Regions from separate parts of the Bacillus pacificus genome, predicted to be linked through region 2. Evidence: predicted binding sites of a transcription regulator. Region 2 holds the regulator's gene; each other region holds the start of a gene.
What was found. Region 2 encodes Rex, which represses fermentation and respiration genes when NADH is low (regulators of the CRP and FNR family bind a similar motif). Its sites were predicted from a motif close to TTGTGAAATATTTCACAA; they were not measured.
Positions count from the first base shown of each region.

Region 1: a site for Rex is predicted at 2,629-2,646, ahead of LMD38_RS19810 (formate/nitrite transporter family protein). Genes of this name have one in related genera too.
Region 3: a site for Rex is predicted at 3,262-3,279, ahead of LMD38_RS01475 (DUF1641 domain-containing protein). Genes of this name have one in related genera too.

Region 1 is NZ_CP086328.1:3,805,683-3,811,021, forward strand. It holds gene LMD38_RS19795 (alpha/beta-type small acid-soluble spore protein) at 1-5, shown strand, start outside; gene LMD38_RS19800 (TrkH family potassium uptake protein) at 120-1,439, shown strand; yybP-ykoY riboswitch at 1,478-1,643, shown strand; gene LMD38_RS19805 (TerC family protein) at 1,733-2,527, shown strand; gene LMD38_RS19810 (formate/nitrite transporter family protein) at 2,883-3,734, shown strand; gene LMD38_RS19815 (cyclic-phosphate processing receiver domain-containing protein) at 3,762-4,073, opposite strand; gene LMD38_RS19820 (prepilin peptidase) at 4,088-4,810, opposite strand; gene LMD38_RS19825 (LutC/YkgG family protein) at 4,923-5,339, opposite strand, start outside.
Region 2 is NZ_CP086328.1:4,804,164-4,809,502, forward strand. It holds gene groL (chaperonin GroEL) at 1-478, opposite strand, end outside; gene groES (co-chaperone GroES) at 517-801, opposite strand; gene LMD38_RS24645 (CPBP family intramembrane glutamic endopeptidase) at 1,201-1,950, shown strand; gene LMD38_RS24650 (YdiK family protein) at 1,947-2,138, shown strand; gene LMD38_RS24655 (redox-sensing transcriptional repressor Rex) at 2,168-2,797, opposite strand; gene LMD38_RS24660 (ABC-F family ATP-binding cassette domain-containing protein) at 2,985-4,919, shown strand; gene tsaD (tRNA (adenosine(37)-N6)-threonylcarbamoyltransferase complex transferase subunit TsaD) at 5,339-5,339, opposite strand, start outside.
Region 3 is NZ_CP086328.1:309,183-314,521, forward strand. It holds gene tyrS (tyrosine--tRNA ligase) at 1-1,209, shown strand, start outside; gene LMD38_RS01470 (NAD(P)/FAD-dependent oxidoreductase) at 1,529-2,707, opposite strand; gene LMD38_RS01475 (DUF1641 domain-containing protein) at 2,752-3,192, opposite strand; gene LMD38_RS01480 (winged helix-turn-helix transcriptional regulator) at 3,628-3,972, opposite strand; gene LMD38_RS01485 (MFS transporter) at 4,344-5,339, shown strand, end outside.

The sequences.
Region 1 (5,339 bases), 1.0 Mb from region 2:
GATAACAATATAACATATGGCTTAGAGGCAGATATTCTCTGCCTCTTTCTATTTTTAACATACATAATGGTGCTTTTTCACATACTAGTAAAAGCAAACTGAAAGGAACGATATGTAACATGAAACGGATTAACATTCACATGAGTCCTCCCCGTGTTCTTACTTTGTCTTTTATTATGTTATCAATTATCGGTACATGCTTATTAAAATTGCCAATTGCTACAACGACGTCTATTTCATGGCTCGATGCTTTATTTACAACCGTTTCTGCTTGTACGGTTACAGGGCTTGGTGTTGTGGACACTGGGAAAGTATTTACCTTATTTGGCCAATGTGTCATTTTAACACTTATACAAGTGGGCGGACTTGGCATTATGAGCTTTGCTGTTTTAATTGCGATTATGCTTGGCAGAAAAATTGGCCTTCAAAACCGAATTTTACTACAACAAGCATTAAATCAAACGAATATAGGCGGTGTCATTCGTCTTGCCAAAGCATTATTTTTATTCTCTTTTACAGTCGAATGTATCGCTGCTTTCATTCTTTCTTTTGAATGGGTACCGAAATATGGGATTGCTAAAGGGATCTATTATAGCTTTTTTCATTCCATCTCTGCTTTTAACAATGCAGGTTTTTCTGTTTGGAGCGATAATTTAATGTCCCACTCTCACAGCATTCTTGTCAATCTCGTCATTTCCTCCCTCATTATTTTAGGTGGGATTGGTTTTACAGTAATCGTAGATATAAAAAGAAAGAAAAATTTTAAAAACCTTACATTACACTCAAAACTTATGCTCTCTTCTACTCTAATCATCAATATTATTGCGACTGTTTTTATTTTTATATTCGAGTTTCACAATTCTCTTTCTATGAGAGGCTTTACCCCATTTGAAGAAGGCATGGCTGCTTATTTCCAAGCTATTTCAACGCGTACTGCCGGGTTTAATACAGTTGATATTTCCGCATTATCAAAGCCTTCCCTTTTATTAATGATGCTTCTAATGTTTATCGGAGCCGGTAGTGCTTCAACTGGCGGTGGGATTAAATTAACAACCTTTTTAATCATGTTTTTTGGGGTATTTAAATTTTTACAAGAACAAGACGATATTGTCGTGTTTAAAAAATCCATTAAAGATACTCTCATTGTCAAATCATTGACCATCGCTATTATTTCTATTTCATTTATTTTTTTTGCTATTTTAATTTTAAGCATTACTGAGCGAGTTCCTCTATTGATGAGTGCTTTCGAAGTATTTTCAGCATTTGGGACTGTCGGTCTCAGTATGAATTTCACACCACACTTAACGATGATTGGAAAAGCTATTATTATCTTTATGATGTTTTTTGGGAAGATGGGGCCTTTAACATTAGCTTTTTCATTTGCACGTAAAAAGAACCGGAAAATAAAATATCCGAATGAAGACATTTTAACAGGTTGACAACCGTATAAATTATCCATATAATGAGAGTACAATAGCATATCTCCAAAGGGGAGTAGCGTCCAAGAATATTTCTTGGAAACAAAGTCGTCATTACGTAGAACTTAGTTCTTCCGGCTTTGTTGGCATTTTCATTACATATGTCTAGCAAGACCTTTGCCTATTAACGGCAGAGGTCTTTTTTGCATCCATTTCCAAATTCTTCTAAAGTTAATAGGCAGGAGTATGGGGAAACTAAATAGTGGGGAATTCTTCACTTATTTAGTACTTATAGAAATGAGAGGAGAATGTACATGGATGTATCATTATTATTGGAGTATGGTTGGGTATTACTCATCCTAATTGCACTAGAGGGGATTTTAGCGGCTGACAACGCTCTTGTTCTTGCAATTATGGTAAAACATTTACCAGAAGAAAAAAGAAAGAAAGCACTATTTTATGGATTAGCAGGGGCATTTGTTTTCCGTTTCGGATCGTTATTTATGATTTCGTTCCTAGTGGACGTATGGCAAGTGCAAGCAATCGGTGCCATTTACCTTATGTTTATCGCTGGTAATCACTTATTTAAAACGTATGTTAAAAAGAATACAGATGAAGAAACAGAAGAAAAAGAAGCAAAGAAAAAACAAGAGAACTTTTGGTGGACTGTATTTAAAGTTGAAGTTGCAGATATCGCCTTCGCAGTTGATTCTATTTTAGCTGCTGTTGCATTAGCAATGACTTTACCAAAAACAGGATTAGGTACAATTGGTAGTCTTGATACTGGGCAATTCGTTGTTATCTTTGTAGGTGGACTTATCGGATTAATCATTATGCGATTTGCAGCAACTGCTTTCGTACAAATTTTAAAACGTAAACCAGGACTTGAAACTGCGGCATTCTTAATTGTAGGTTGGGTTGGTGTGAAACTAGCAGTTTATACGTTAGCACATCCTGCATTAAATGTAATTCCGCATTCATTCCCAGAATCTACACCATGGAAGCTTACATTCTGGATTGTATTAGTTGGAATCGCAGCTGGTGGTTGGTTCTTCTCAAAAGAAGTAGAAACAAAAGTAGAAAAGAATTTAGACGAAAAAGCGCTGTAATTACAGCGCTTTTTCTTTTTACCCTTCCCCCACTCAATGTCCAGAAAAAATTCTATTATACTATTTTTTGTAAACGTTTTCTTAATATATGTATGTCCTTTTTGTGAAACATTGCACAAACTTATTGAAACTAAGACAGAATCGATGTACTTTATTCATATAAGGAGTATTTATCCCGCTTTAATGGGCAGTAAGACCCCCACCTCAAAATTCAGCGAAAACAAAGAAGTTAGGTGGGGATCAACTGCCCATAAAAGCCCGATTGGTGAGGGCTGATAATCAGTGGGAGATGAAGAAAACCCCCACTGATTAAAGTTTCACTTTATAGATGATGTACTAAAGGAGCGTATTACTCATGCTAGAACAAGGATTAGATTATGTTGTCAAACTGGCTAAGAGCAAAAAACAAATGTTAGATACAAACCCGATGCAATATTTCATTCGTGCCGCACTTGCGGGTATTTATATCGGTTTTATTATTGTACTATGTTTTAAATTAGGTAACTTTTTTCACATTGCAGATTCACCAGCAACTTATTTAGCTGCTTCTATGTTTTTCGGAATTGCCCTCGTACTTATTATATATGGTGGTGCTGAATTGTTTACTGGAAACACAATGTACTTCACTGTAGCAACATTAAGAAAAGAAACAACAATATCTGATACACTTCGTAACTGGGTTACTTGTTATGCAGGCAATTTAGCTGGCGCTTTATTCTTTGCCTTACTATTTTATGCCACTGGAATTTTCGAAACAATTGATCACGGTCATTTCATGAATAAAGTCGTTGAGGGAAAAATGAATACACCTACAATGCAACTATTCTTTAAAGCAATTTTATGTAACTGGCTTGTATGTCTTGCTTGTTTCTTACCTTCTCAAGTTAAAGGTGATCCAGCAAAAATTATGATGATGATGATGCTCGTTTTCACATTCTTCTTATCTGGTTACGAGCATAGCATCGCAAACTTATCGCTGTTTGCTTTATCTTTAGTTTCACCGCATCCGGAGACAATTTCTTTTGCAGGTGCTATTCATAACTTAATTCCAGTTACAATTGGTAACATTATTGGCGGGTCTATATTTGTCGGTATGGTATACCATTACTTAACAAAGAAAGTACCTGACGTGAAACAAGAAGAAACTGAATTAGGAGCAGCTCAACAAGAAGAAATCATTCCGTTGCAAGCACATATGAAACATTAAAAACTCCAAAGTTTTACTTTGGAGTTTTTAGCTCCCCACATATTTAACAACAAGATTAGGGTTAATCTCTCCCTCTTCCTTTCCCTTATTCATTCTCTGTTTCATCTTATGCATACCGATAACATCATTCGTATGAAAGTGTATTTCATTTACATATAGACCCTCTTTACAAAAAGTCTCTACAAAATCTAATCCACTTTTTTCTCCCCATCCCATATTGAAATCAAGGGAAAGAACATTCACCTCATAATCTCGTACCATTTGCAAAGCACATTCTACTGTAGTTGCGAGCACGTAACCGTACGGACAACTTCTTTGATCATCCATATATACATTCATTTTCTATCCCCTCTCTATTTTGCATACGTGACCAACATGTAACATATTGCCCCAAGACTAATAAAAGGACCAAACGGTATTTGAGTCCTCATTTTCATACGTTTTAATACGAGACCAGCTCCAAAGAAACAAAGACTAAAACAAGATGCTAAAAATAAAACGATAAAAATCCCTTTCAGTCCCACTATAAATCCAAGTAACGAAAGTAATTTTATATCCCCTCCCCCAAGCCCTTCTGGATATATCTTTTGCATGCAGTATAACAAAATGAATATAACGCAACTACCAACTATACTATCTATCCAAGTAACTAACGGTATAAAAACACATTCTAAAATGAGTAAACAAGCAAACCAAGCTAAAATACGATTTGGAATTAACATATATATGTAATCTGTAACTGAAATAATAAGAAGTAACGAAAAAAGTGATAAAACGATAATAAGCTCTCGTTCCACCCCAATCATATATACAGTTAGAAGACATATCATTCCAGTTATAAGTTCAAATACTACGTACAAAATTGAAATTTTCCTCTTACAATTCGTACAACGCCCTCTTTGCATACAAAAAGAAATGATTGGAATCAATTCTTTTGGCTTTAGCACATACTTACAATAATGACAATATGAACGCGGGGTTATGATAGACTCCCCTAGCGGAACTCTCATCGCAATTACCATAAAAAAAGAACCAAACACCATCCCCGCTAACAATGCATATACATAAGTGAACATCCCTTCCTCTCCTTTCCAGAAGAACATAGCAAAAAAAGGAGAGAACTTCTACTTCATATTATCTCTATTCTATTAAAAAAGCAGGCCATTTTCTGGCCTGCTTTCCCCTATTTTATACGATGAAATATACTGCTTTTAATGGTCCATGTACTCCGACAACAAGATTCATTTCTATATCTGCCGAGTTACTAGGTCCTGTAATAAAGTTAATACAAGATGCCACTGTCTCGCCATTTTCTACACGCTTGTTCATATCCTCAACTGCTTGTGTAATACGAGGTACAAGTGTTTCACGTGGAATAATAGCAAAGTATACAGTCGGTAAAAAGTGTAAAGAACGACCTTGGCCTTTATGACTTTGTACAACGATCGTACCAGATTCAGCTAAAGTATAATCACTAAATACAATTCCAATATTCGCTCTTTCCGCGATACGCATATTCTCTTCTTTTTTCTCAGAATCCCATACGTTCACTTCAACATTTTGCTTTGGAAGTTCTTCTTTAAATAAAGAAGTCAATCCATAAGA
Region 2 (5,339 bases):
TTAATTGACCTACTTCTTCGTCAGCAGCAGAAATAGCAGCTACTTGTGCGATAGAAGATTTACCTTCGATTGGTTTAGAAATCGTTTTTAATTCTTCTACTGCAGCAACTACAGCTTTTTCGATACCTTTACGAAGACCCATTGGGTTCGCACCAGCTGTTACGTTTTTAAGACCTTCACGAATCATAGCTTGCGCTAATACAGTTGCAGTTGTTGTTCCGTCACCAGCTACATCATTTGTTTTGCTAGCAACTTCTGCTACTAATTTCGCACCCATGTTTTCGAATGCATCTTCTAATTCAATTTCTTTTGCGATTGTTACACCGTCATTTGTAATAAGTGGTGAACCGAATTTTTTCTCAAGAACAACGTTACGACCTTTTGGTCCAAGCGTTACTTTTACTGCGTTTGCAAGAGTGTCGACACCGCGAAGCATCGAACGACGTGCTTCTTCACTAAATTTAATATCTTTTGCCATAATAATTGACCCCCTTGGATTTTTTAAGATTTATATAATTAACCGATAACTGCTAAAATGTCACTTTCACGTAAAATCAAGTAGTCTGTACCTTCATATTTCACTTCAGTACCTGCATATTTTGAGAAGATGATAAGATCACCTGCTGCTACCTCTAAAGCAACACGCTCACCATTTTCAAGCACTCGACCAGTACCTACTGCAATAACTTTACCCTCTTGTGGTTTTTCTTTTGCTGTGTCTGGTAATACAATACCACTTGCTGTTTTTTCTTCCGCTTGAACAAGCTCAATTACAACGCGATCACCTAATGGCTTTAGCATGAACAATAACCTCCTCATTTTGTTATGTAAATTTTATTTATTAGCACTCAGGTCACCCGAGTGCTAACACACTTATAATAATAAATAATCTCAATTTCTTTTGCAAGTAAAAAAATCATAATTTTTTCGCAAATTACGCTATAAACTTTTCTATATAGAGTTCCTCTTCTTCTACCTTTACCATATGAATCGTTGTTTCCGCTACTCGTATGTTACAATATGAAGGGACACCCTAAGTTGTTTTCGCTACACATACAACTTTCTCCTGTCTTCTATTATAATTTCAAATAAGGATTTACGAAAAAAACATAATTCAAGAGGTTTATATCGTAGGTAGCATATGTACATGTTATCCTACCTTATCTCATACACTAGAGTTAGAAAGGATGGTTAAACCATTTGAAAAAACAATATTGGTGGGTTATCGTTACATACATCTTAATGCAGTTATCATCAATTGCTGGATTACCACTTCTCCTGAAAACTGGACTTTATGATAACAGGGGATTTACTAGGGAAGAGAAATTTCAACTTATAACTGGTCACTGGGCAATCATTAGCTTCTTTATTGCATTATGTATCGTACTTTGGTTACTTAGAACAGATATTCGTGATAGACATTTAGATAAAACGCGTTCTACTGTTCCAGCTACAATTGGTTGGATTTTTATCGGTTTCTTCTTAGCATTTTTCTCGCAAAGTATTGCTGGTATGATTGAAATGTATGTATTAGGTATTAAACCTGGATCTGAAAATACAGCAAGGCTTATGGATATCGCAAGAACTACTCCTTGGTTCCTTATCGTCATCTCTATAATAGGACCTATTTTGGAAGAAATCGTATTTAGAAAGATTTTATTTGGTACACTTTATAAGAAGTTTAACTTCTTTATTGCCGCTATCATTAGTTCCCTTGTATTTGCGGCGATTCATTTTGATTTTACTCACTTATTGGTATACACTGCTATGGGTCTCGTATTCGCCTTCTTATATGTAAAAACGAAGCGTATTATCGTTCCCATTGCAGCTCATGTTGCAATGAATACATTAGTTGCAATTGCCCAAGTTTTAGTGAGTAACGAACAAATTCAGGAAATGATTAAAGAAGCTGAAAAAATGCAAGGCTTTATCGGAGGATTTTTAGTATGAGAAACTCACCATTGTTCATGGCTGCATTGTACTTCCTTCTAGGATGTATCTTTACACGCTTCGCCATTACGAACGTAACAGATACAATTTGGAATATGTGGACAATACTATTTGCAGTTATGGCAACGATTGATTTTAATTTGGCACTTCGCCTCATCTTAGTTAAATTTACAAAGAAAAAACAATAATAAAACGCAGAGGTCGCTTCCTCTGCGTTTTATTGTGGATAATTCTTCAAAAAGTAAACGAGTGTTTGTAACTCTACTGCTAAATCAATATGATGAATTCTTATATTTTCTGACACATTTAAGCGCGCTGGTGTAAAATTCAAAATACCATGCACGTTTGTTTCTGCCAATCTATCGGCTACAGATTGCGCTACTGTAGCGGGTACTGTTAATATTGCCACTTGTATATCAGTTGATAAACGTTCTTCTAATTCATCTAAGTGATATACAGGAATGCCTCCGATTTCTGTTCCAACTTTCTCTTCACTAACATCAAACGCCATTTCAATTTTTGTATTATTGTTTTTCGTGAAATTATAATGTAAGAAAGCGGTCCCTAAATTACCTACTCCAATAAGCGCTACACGTGTTATATCATCTTGGTCGAGTGTTTCACGGAAAAATGATAATAAATAATTTACGTTATATCCATATCCTTTTTTTCCTAATGCTCCAAAGTATGAGAAATCTCTTCGAATCGTTGCGGAATCAACCTTGACCGCTTCACTTAATTCGGCTGATGAAACACGTTGCTTACCAGACAAAGATAAGTTTTGGATAAATCGATAGTATAGAGGCAATCTCTTAGCAGTGGCTTGTGGAATTTTCTGCTGCTCCATATAACCTCTCCTCTCTTCCTATCTTTATTCATATGCTTTAATCAAATACAGAAGTTTAGCACTTATTAAATTCCTTGTATAATAGAAAGAAGAAGTATTCTCTCTGTATTTTAAACTATACACTATTTTTAGTATGATTGAGAAATATAAACATGGCAAAGTTAAGAAATTATTTGAGGTGAAAACATTGATTTTATTACAAGTAAACGCGCTTTCGAAATTATACGGTGCAGAAACGATTCTTGCAAACATAAAATTGGAAGTTCAAACGAAAGATCGTATCGCATTAGTCGGGCGAAATGGAGCCGGAAAATCTACATTATTAAAAATAATAGCGGGTGAGCTATCTCATGATGGTGGAGAAATTATAAAACCGAAAGATGTCTCAATTGGATATCTAGCTCAAAATACCGGTTTAGAAACGTCTTTAACAATTTGGGATGAAATGTTAACCGTCTTTACACACTTGCAGCAAATGGAGACAAAACTTCGAAGGCTAGAGCAAGAGATGGGAAAAGAAGAAAACTTTTCAAACGAGGCTACATATGAAAGATTATTAGCTGATTATGACCAATTACAATTAGATTATAAAGATCAAGGTGGCTATCAGTACGAAGCAGATATCCGTTCGATTTTAAGTGGTCTTGGCTTCCCAGTTGAAACGCACCAAACGACGATTTCCACATTAAGCGGTGGACAAAAAACACGATTAGCTCTCGGTAAATTATTATTAACGAAACCAGACCTCCTTATTTTGGACGAGCCTACAAACCATTTAGACATCGAAACATTAACATGGCTTGAACAATATTTACAAGGTTATCCTGGCGCAATATTAATCGTTTCCCACGACCGTTATTTCTTAGATAAACTTGTTACACAAGTATATGAAATTTCGAATAAAGAAAGTAGACGATTTGTTGGTAACTACAGTAAATATTTAGACTTAAAATCAGCACTATACGAGCAAGAAATGAAACGTTATGAAAAACAACAAGATGAAATCGCTAAGCTAGAGGACTTCGTTCAAAAAAATATAGCTCGTGCATCTACGACAAAACGTGCACAAAGCCGTCGTAAACAATTAGACCGTATGGAACTATTAACAAGACCATTAGGTGACTCTAAGTCAGCTTCCTTCCACTTCGATATCGAAAAACAAAGCGGAAATGATGTGTTACAAGTAAAGGATGCAACTATCGGCTATGATAAGGATCCAATTATTGAGCATGTAACAATGCGCTTAACTCGCGGAGATAGCGTTGCTTTAGTTGGTCCAAATGGAATTGGGAAATCCACATTATTAAAATCAATTGTGAATAAGTTACCACTACTACATGGTGATGTTTCTTTCGGATCCAATGTATCTGTTGGTTACTATGATCAAGAACAAGCCAATTTAACATCTTCTAAGCGTGTTTTAAATGAGTTATGGGATGAATATCCACTGCAACCCGAAAAAGAAATCCGCACGATACTAGGTAACTTCTTATTCACAGGAGATGATGTACTAAAACCAGTATCATCTCTTAGTGGTGGACAAAAAGCTCGATTAGCTCTCGCAAAACTTATGATGCAAAAATCGAATTTATTAATTCTCGATGAGCCTACAAACCATCTTGATTTAAATAGTAAAGAGATTTTGGAGAATGCTTTAATTGATTATCCTGGTACCCTTCTCTTTGTATCTCATGACCGCTACTTTATTAATCGTGTAACGACGACCGTTGTTGAGTTATCAACAGAAGGTGCACAGGAATATTTAGGGGACTACGATTACTACGTTGAAAAGAAAAATGAGATGATTGAACGTGCTGAATTTGAACAACAAGAACAGCAAGAAAATCAGACACCTGTTCAAAAAACTGTAGCTCCAGAAAAATTAAATTATCTCGAAGAAAAAGAGCGCAAAAAGTTGGAGCGTCAACGTACTCGAAAAATTGAGGAACTAGAACAAAATATTGTACAATTTGAAGAAGAAATTGCTACGTTAGAAGATCAACTTTGCTTACCAGAAATATATGCAGATTATGAAAAGGCTAGTGAAATTACAACGAAAAAGCAAACACTACAAGAACAACTTGATGCTTGTATGGCAGAATGGGAAGAATTGCATTTATAAGAGTATAAATAAGAAGGATGTCTCATCAGTCGGGATTTTTGACGATGAGACATCCTTCTTATCTTCTAGCCATGGTCAACCTCTATTGCATAAACAATTCGACACGAGGTATCGATTTGCCGACAAAGTTTGACAATATTAGCCCCCCTTATAATAAGGGCATATTTCAAAATGTTTTTTAGAGATACCTTCTTCGTTTTTATTTCCCGAAAAAGGATAGATTCAAAGGTCAGACTTCATCTGTTTTATCCACAAGTTTATACACATATCCACCTTTATAAAATAAACATCTAAATAACTTTTCCACATTATCCACAATCAACAAAAAAGTTATCAACATTTTATATACACAATAAAACCCACATTATCAACAGATAATATGGGTTTTATCCACAAGCTGTGGTTAATTTTGTGTATAAC
Region 3 (5,339 bases), 760 kb from region 2:
GACGAAGAAGGTTTACGTAAGCTAGTAGAAGAGAAAAAGATTTCGCTATACTGCGGAGTTGATCCGACTGGTGATAGTATGCATATCGGACATTTGATTCCGTTTATGATGATGAAAAGATTTCAGTTAGCTGGCCATCATCCGGTTATTTTAATTGGCGGAGCAACAGGAACAATTGGTGATCCAAGTGGACGTCAATCAGAACGCCAACTTCAAACGCTAGAAGTAGTTCAACATAATGTGGATGCGTTAACAGCACAAATGAAAAAGCTATTTGATTTTGGCGGAAATAGCGAAGTAAAGATGGTAAATAACTACGATTGGACACATGAAATAAATATTATTGAGTTTTTACGTGATTACGGGAAAAACTTTAGCATTAATAGTATGTTAGCAAAAGATATCGTAGCAAGTCGTTTAGATACAGGAATTTCTTTCACAGAATTTACGTACCAAATCCTGCAAGCGATGGACTTCCATCATTTATACACGAAAGAAGATGTTCAACTACAAATTGGCGGTAGTGACCAATGGGGAAATATTACGAGTGGTTTAGATTTAATTCGTAAGTTAGAAGGGCACGAAGCGAAAGTATTCGGATTGACGATTCCGTTACTATTGAAATCTGATGGTACGAAGTTTGGTAAATCAGCAGGTGGTGCCGTTTGGCTTGATCCTGAAAAAACAACACCGTTTGAATTTTACCAGTTCTGGATGAATACAGATGACCGTGATGTCGTTAAATACTTGAAATACTTTACGTTCTTAACGAAAGAGCGCATCGATGAGTTGGCAGTGAAGGTAGAGACAGAGCCTCATAAACGTGAAGCGCAAAAAGTATTAGCGGAAGAAATGACGAAATTCGTTCATGGAGAAGAAGCGTTGCTGCAAGCTGTGAAAATTACAGCAGCGTTATTTAGCGGAGATATTAAATCGTTAACAGCCGATGAAATTGAACAAGGCTTTAAAGAAATGCCAACATTCCAGTCTTCAAAAGAGACGAAAAATATCGTAGAATGGCTCGTTGATTTAGGAATCGAACCATCTAGACGACAAGCACGCGAAGATATTAATAATGGAGCTATTTCTATGAATGGCGAAAAAGTAACGGATGTAGGTACGGATGTTACGGTAGAAAATTCATTTGATGGACGATTTATTATTATTCGTAAAGGGAAGAAGAACTACAGCCTTGTGAAGTTAGGATAGTAAACAAGACGGAAAAATTATATCGGCGATTTTTCGAATATATCGACCGTAACTCGAATTATATCGGCGATTTTCTCGATATATCGATTTACCGACAAAAGGTGACAATAAAAGCTGTTCCAAAACGGGACAGCTTTTATTGTGAAAAAGTCAGTATATTTAGATAAATTTAAAGGGTATATCATTTTTTTGACGAATAAATAAGTTAGAGAAAATTACGGATAAAGTGAAACTTTAATCAGTGGGGGTCTTACTGCCCATTAAAGCGGGATAAAAATAGCCCGAACCATGCAGGGCATGATTCGGGCTTATATTCAGATTAGTAAGCTAAGCTGAATAGACCTTTAATGTGTGATAAGTAACGAACGTTACTTGCTTCTTTCATTAATGATGCTGGTAAGCCTTTAAGTGGAGTATTGCTTGCTCCGATTGTAGCAACAGCATCTTTACGTCCTAGACTAGCAAGTGTTCCAGAGTTTACAGGTGCGAACTCTTCGAATGCTTTGCCTTCTAGTGCTGCGTATAAGTTGTATCCAATTAACTCACCCATTTGCCAAGCGATTTGTGCAGTTGGTGGGTATGGACGTCCGTCTGGAGCGAAGACAACAGCGCTGTCTCCAGCAACGAATACGTTTTTGTGAGAAGTAGATTGTAGGTATGCATCAACTGTTGCACGACCACGGTTTACTTCAAGACCTGATTCACCGATTAGTGGGTTACCTTGAACGCCACCTGTCCAAACGAATGTGTTAGCAACAAGTTTTTGACCGTCTTTTAAGTCAATTTCATTGCCAGCAACGTTTGTTACAGGAAGACCAGTTAAGAATGTAACGCCGCGTGCTTCTAGGCTAGTAGTTGCACGTTCGATTAAGTGGTCTGGTAATACTGGAAGGATTTTTGGACCTGCTTCAACAAGAAGAAGTTTAACTTCTTTTGGATTTACGCCGTGGCTTTTTGCAAGTTTAGGCATAATGTCAGCAAGCTCACCAACTAGCTCAACGCCAGTTAATCCGCCACCACCGATTACGATTGTAGCATCAGCTTCGTTTTTCGTTTTCGCGTATTCACGAATACGGTCTTCAACGTGTTTGTAGATTTTGTTTGCATCAGCAGCAGATTTTAATACCATGCTGTTTTCTTCTAGTCCTGGAATACCGAAGTAAGCAGTTTTACTTCCTAAAGCAACTACAAGTGCATCGTAAGATAAAGTAGTGCCGCCAGCTAATTTGATTTCTTTGCTATCAACTGAGAATGACTCAACTGTTGCGATTTTAAGATCGATATCTTTACCTTTGAAAAGCTTTGTAAGTGGCATTGCAACTGCTTGCTCAGACACGTTACCAGCTGCAAGGCGGTGTAGTTCAGTGATGATTTGGTGTGTTGGGTATTGGTTAATCACTGTAACTTGTGCTTCTGATTTGCTGTAATATTTACGTACGTTTAAAGCGGCAAGAAGACCGCCATAACCAGCGCCTAAGATGACAATTTGTTTTGACATAGTATGATATCCCCCGTCTTTACTAATTGTTGTTATAAGTTAACTTATTTATTGTTACGTTCTGCACTAATTTGAAGATATGCGTTCACAAAGCGGAACATTTTTTGTGCTTGTGGATCTTTTAGTAATTTTAAAAGACCGAATAGGCCGATAACTTCGTTGCTTTCGTCAGCACGGTCTTTCGCTTCGATTGCAGTTGCAGCCATGCTTTTCACTGTATCTTTTACAGGTTCTACAAGCTCTGTGATTGCACCAACAGTGTCGCTTTTTAATACTTCATCAGTAGCAACAGTTTGAGCGAAGTCATAAGACTTAGTTAAAATGTTAACAAGCTCAGTTAATTTTGGAAGCTGTTCTACTAGTGTTGTTAATGATTCTTGTACCTCAGGTTTTAACAACTGATCAAGTACATCAAGTTGTCCTTGGCTAGCAGAAATTTGTACAGTTTCTTGTTCTGGCTTTGTTTGAGTCATAGTTTCTGGCATCTCCAATTCTCCTTTACGATAGCAATACTCTTATTTTTGATAAGTAAGATAGTAAACGGTTACGAAACTTTATACAAAGTTTCACAAAACACAATAAAATGCCTTTAAATTTATGACAGCAAGTAAGCTGCAAACATAAATCTAAAACCATAACGTCTTACTTATTATTTATGAACTGTCCGATATATGGCTTGTCCGCATAATGGAAAAGCTCCGTTACCGGAAAGTGTATATAATATATATCCTATATTATATACTATATACACCTATGTTAACATAAAAATGATTCCTAATTATTTGATATTGAGTGTATAACGTAGTACTGACAAGGTATGGAAGCGTATAAAATATTTTGTTCCAGTTAGAAATGTACATATATATAAACAAAAAAAGGAAAAAACGAACAAATTCACGTTCGTTTTTTCCTTTTTCCTTTTATTCACTTTCTGCAATTAGCATCGATGTCTTACCTTCTTTTTCAAGATGGCATTCGCCCCAAGTACAAAGGGAATCAAGAATGGATTCTAAAGACCAACCGTAGTCTGTAAGGGAATATTCTACTTTCGGTGGTACTTGATTGTATACCTTTCTTTGAATAACGCCGTCGTCTTCTAGTTCGCGTAATTGCTGCGTTAACATTTTTTGTGTAATACCAGGCATAAGACGTTTTAATTCACTCGTTCTCTTTGTACCTTTCGTTAAGTGACAAAGAATAACGACTTTCCATTTTCCGCCGATAACTTCTAAAGTCGCTTCAACGGGAATGTTATATTTCTTCATATAAAAATCTCCTTTGATGAATCTAGATTGCATTTCTCCAACAAAAGAAGCTAAATCATTTAAATGTTACTAAAAAGTACCTATAGCACTTTAAAGTACGTACTTTTTATCATGTTGAATATGTTCCATAATAGCATACGTAAGAGGGAAATGAGTAGTACGGTACTAAAAAGTGCCTATGTTACTTTTTGGTACCTATCGTACTTTTAAGTGCGTTCTTCAAAAAAAGAGCGAAGCCATTCATAATAGCATATATGAGCAATAAAGTTATTTTTGTAGAAGAAAAAAGGCCTTTTTTCACACTATTATGATTGGATTTCTCGTATTAAGGAGGGGTTCAATTGAATTCATATACAGTATCTTCTTCGGCTATGCAGACGAATCGAAGAAGTATGTTTGCTTTATTAGCACTAGCAATTAGTGCGTTTGGAATTGGTACAACCGAATTTATTAGTGTCGGTTTATTACCATCTATTTCAGAGGATTTACATGTTTCTGTTACAACAGCGGGTTTAACCGTTTCTTTATATGCGTTAGGAGTAGCGTTCGGTGCCCCGGTATTAACGTCAGTAACAGCTAGTATGTCGCGAAAGACATTATTAATGTGGATTATGATTATTTTCATTATTGGTAATGGAATTGCGGCAGTGGCAACAAGCTTTACTGTGTTACTTATCGCAAGGGTTGTATCTGCGTTTGCACACGGCGTTTTTATGTCGATAGGATCGACAATTGCGGCTGCGCTTGTACCTGAGAATAAACGTGCGAGTGCAATTGCATTTATGTTTACTGGTTTAACGGTTGCGACCATTACAGGTGTGCCAATTGGAACATTTATCGGTCAGCAATTTGGATGGAGAGCATCGTTTATGGTAATTGTGGCAATTGGAATCGTTGCCTTAATCGCCAACAGTATGCTCATTCCTTCTAATTTAAAAAAAGGTACGTCTGTATCATTTCGCGATCAGTTTAAGCTGATTACAAATGGAAGACTATTACTTGTATTTATCATTACTGCATTAGGGTACGGGGGAACATTCGTAACATTTACGTATTTATCTCCCCTATTACAAGAAGTGACAGGATTTAAAGCAAGTACCGTTACAATTATTTTGTTAGTGTACGGAATTGCAATTGCGATTGGGAATATGGTCGGCGGAAAATTATCAAATCATAATCCGATTCGAGCGTTATTTTACATGTTCTTTATTCAAGCAATTGTATTATTTGTTTTAACATTTACAGCGCCGTTTCAAGTCGCTGGATTCATCACAATTATTTTTATGGGACTATTCGCATTTATGAATGTTCCAGGACTACAAGTATACGTTGTTATATTGGCTGAACGATTTGTACCTAGCGCTGTT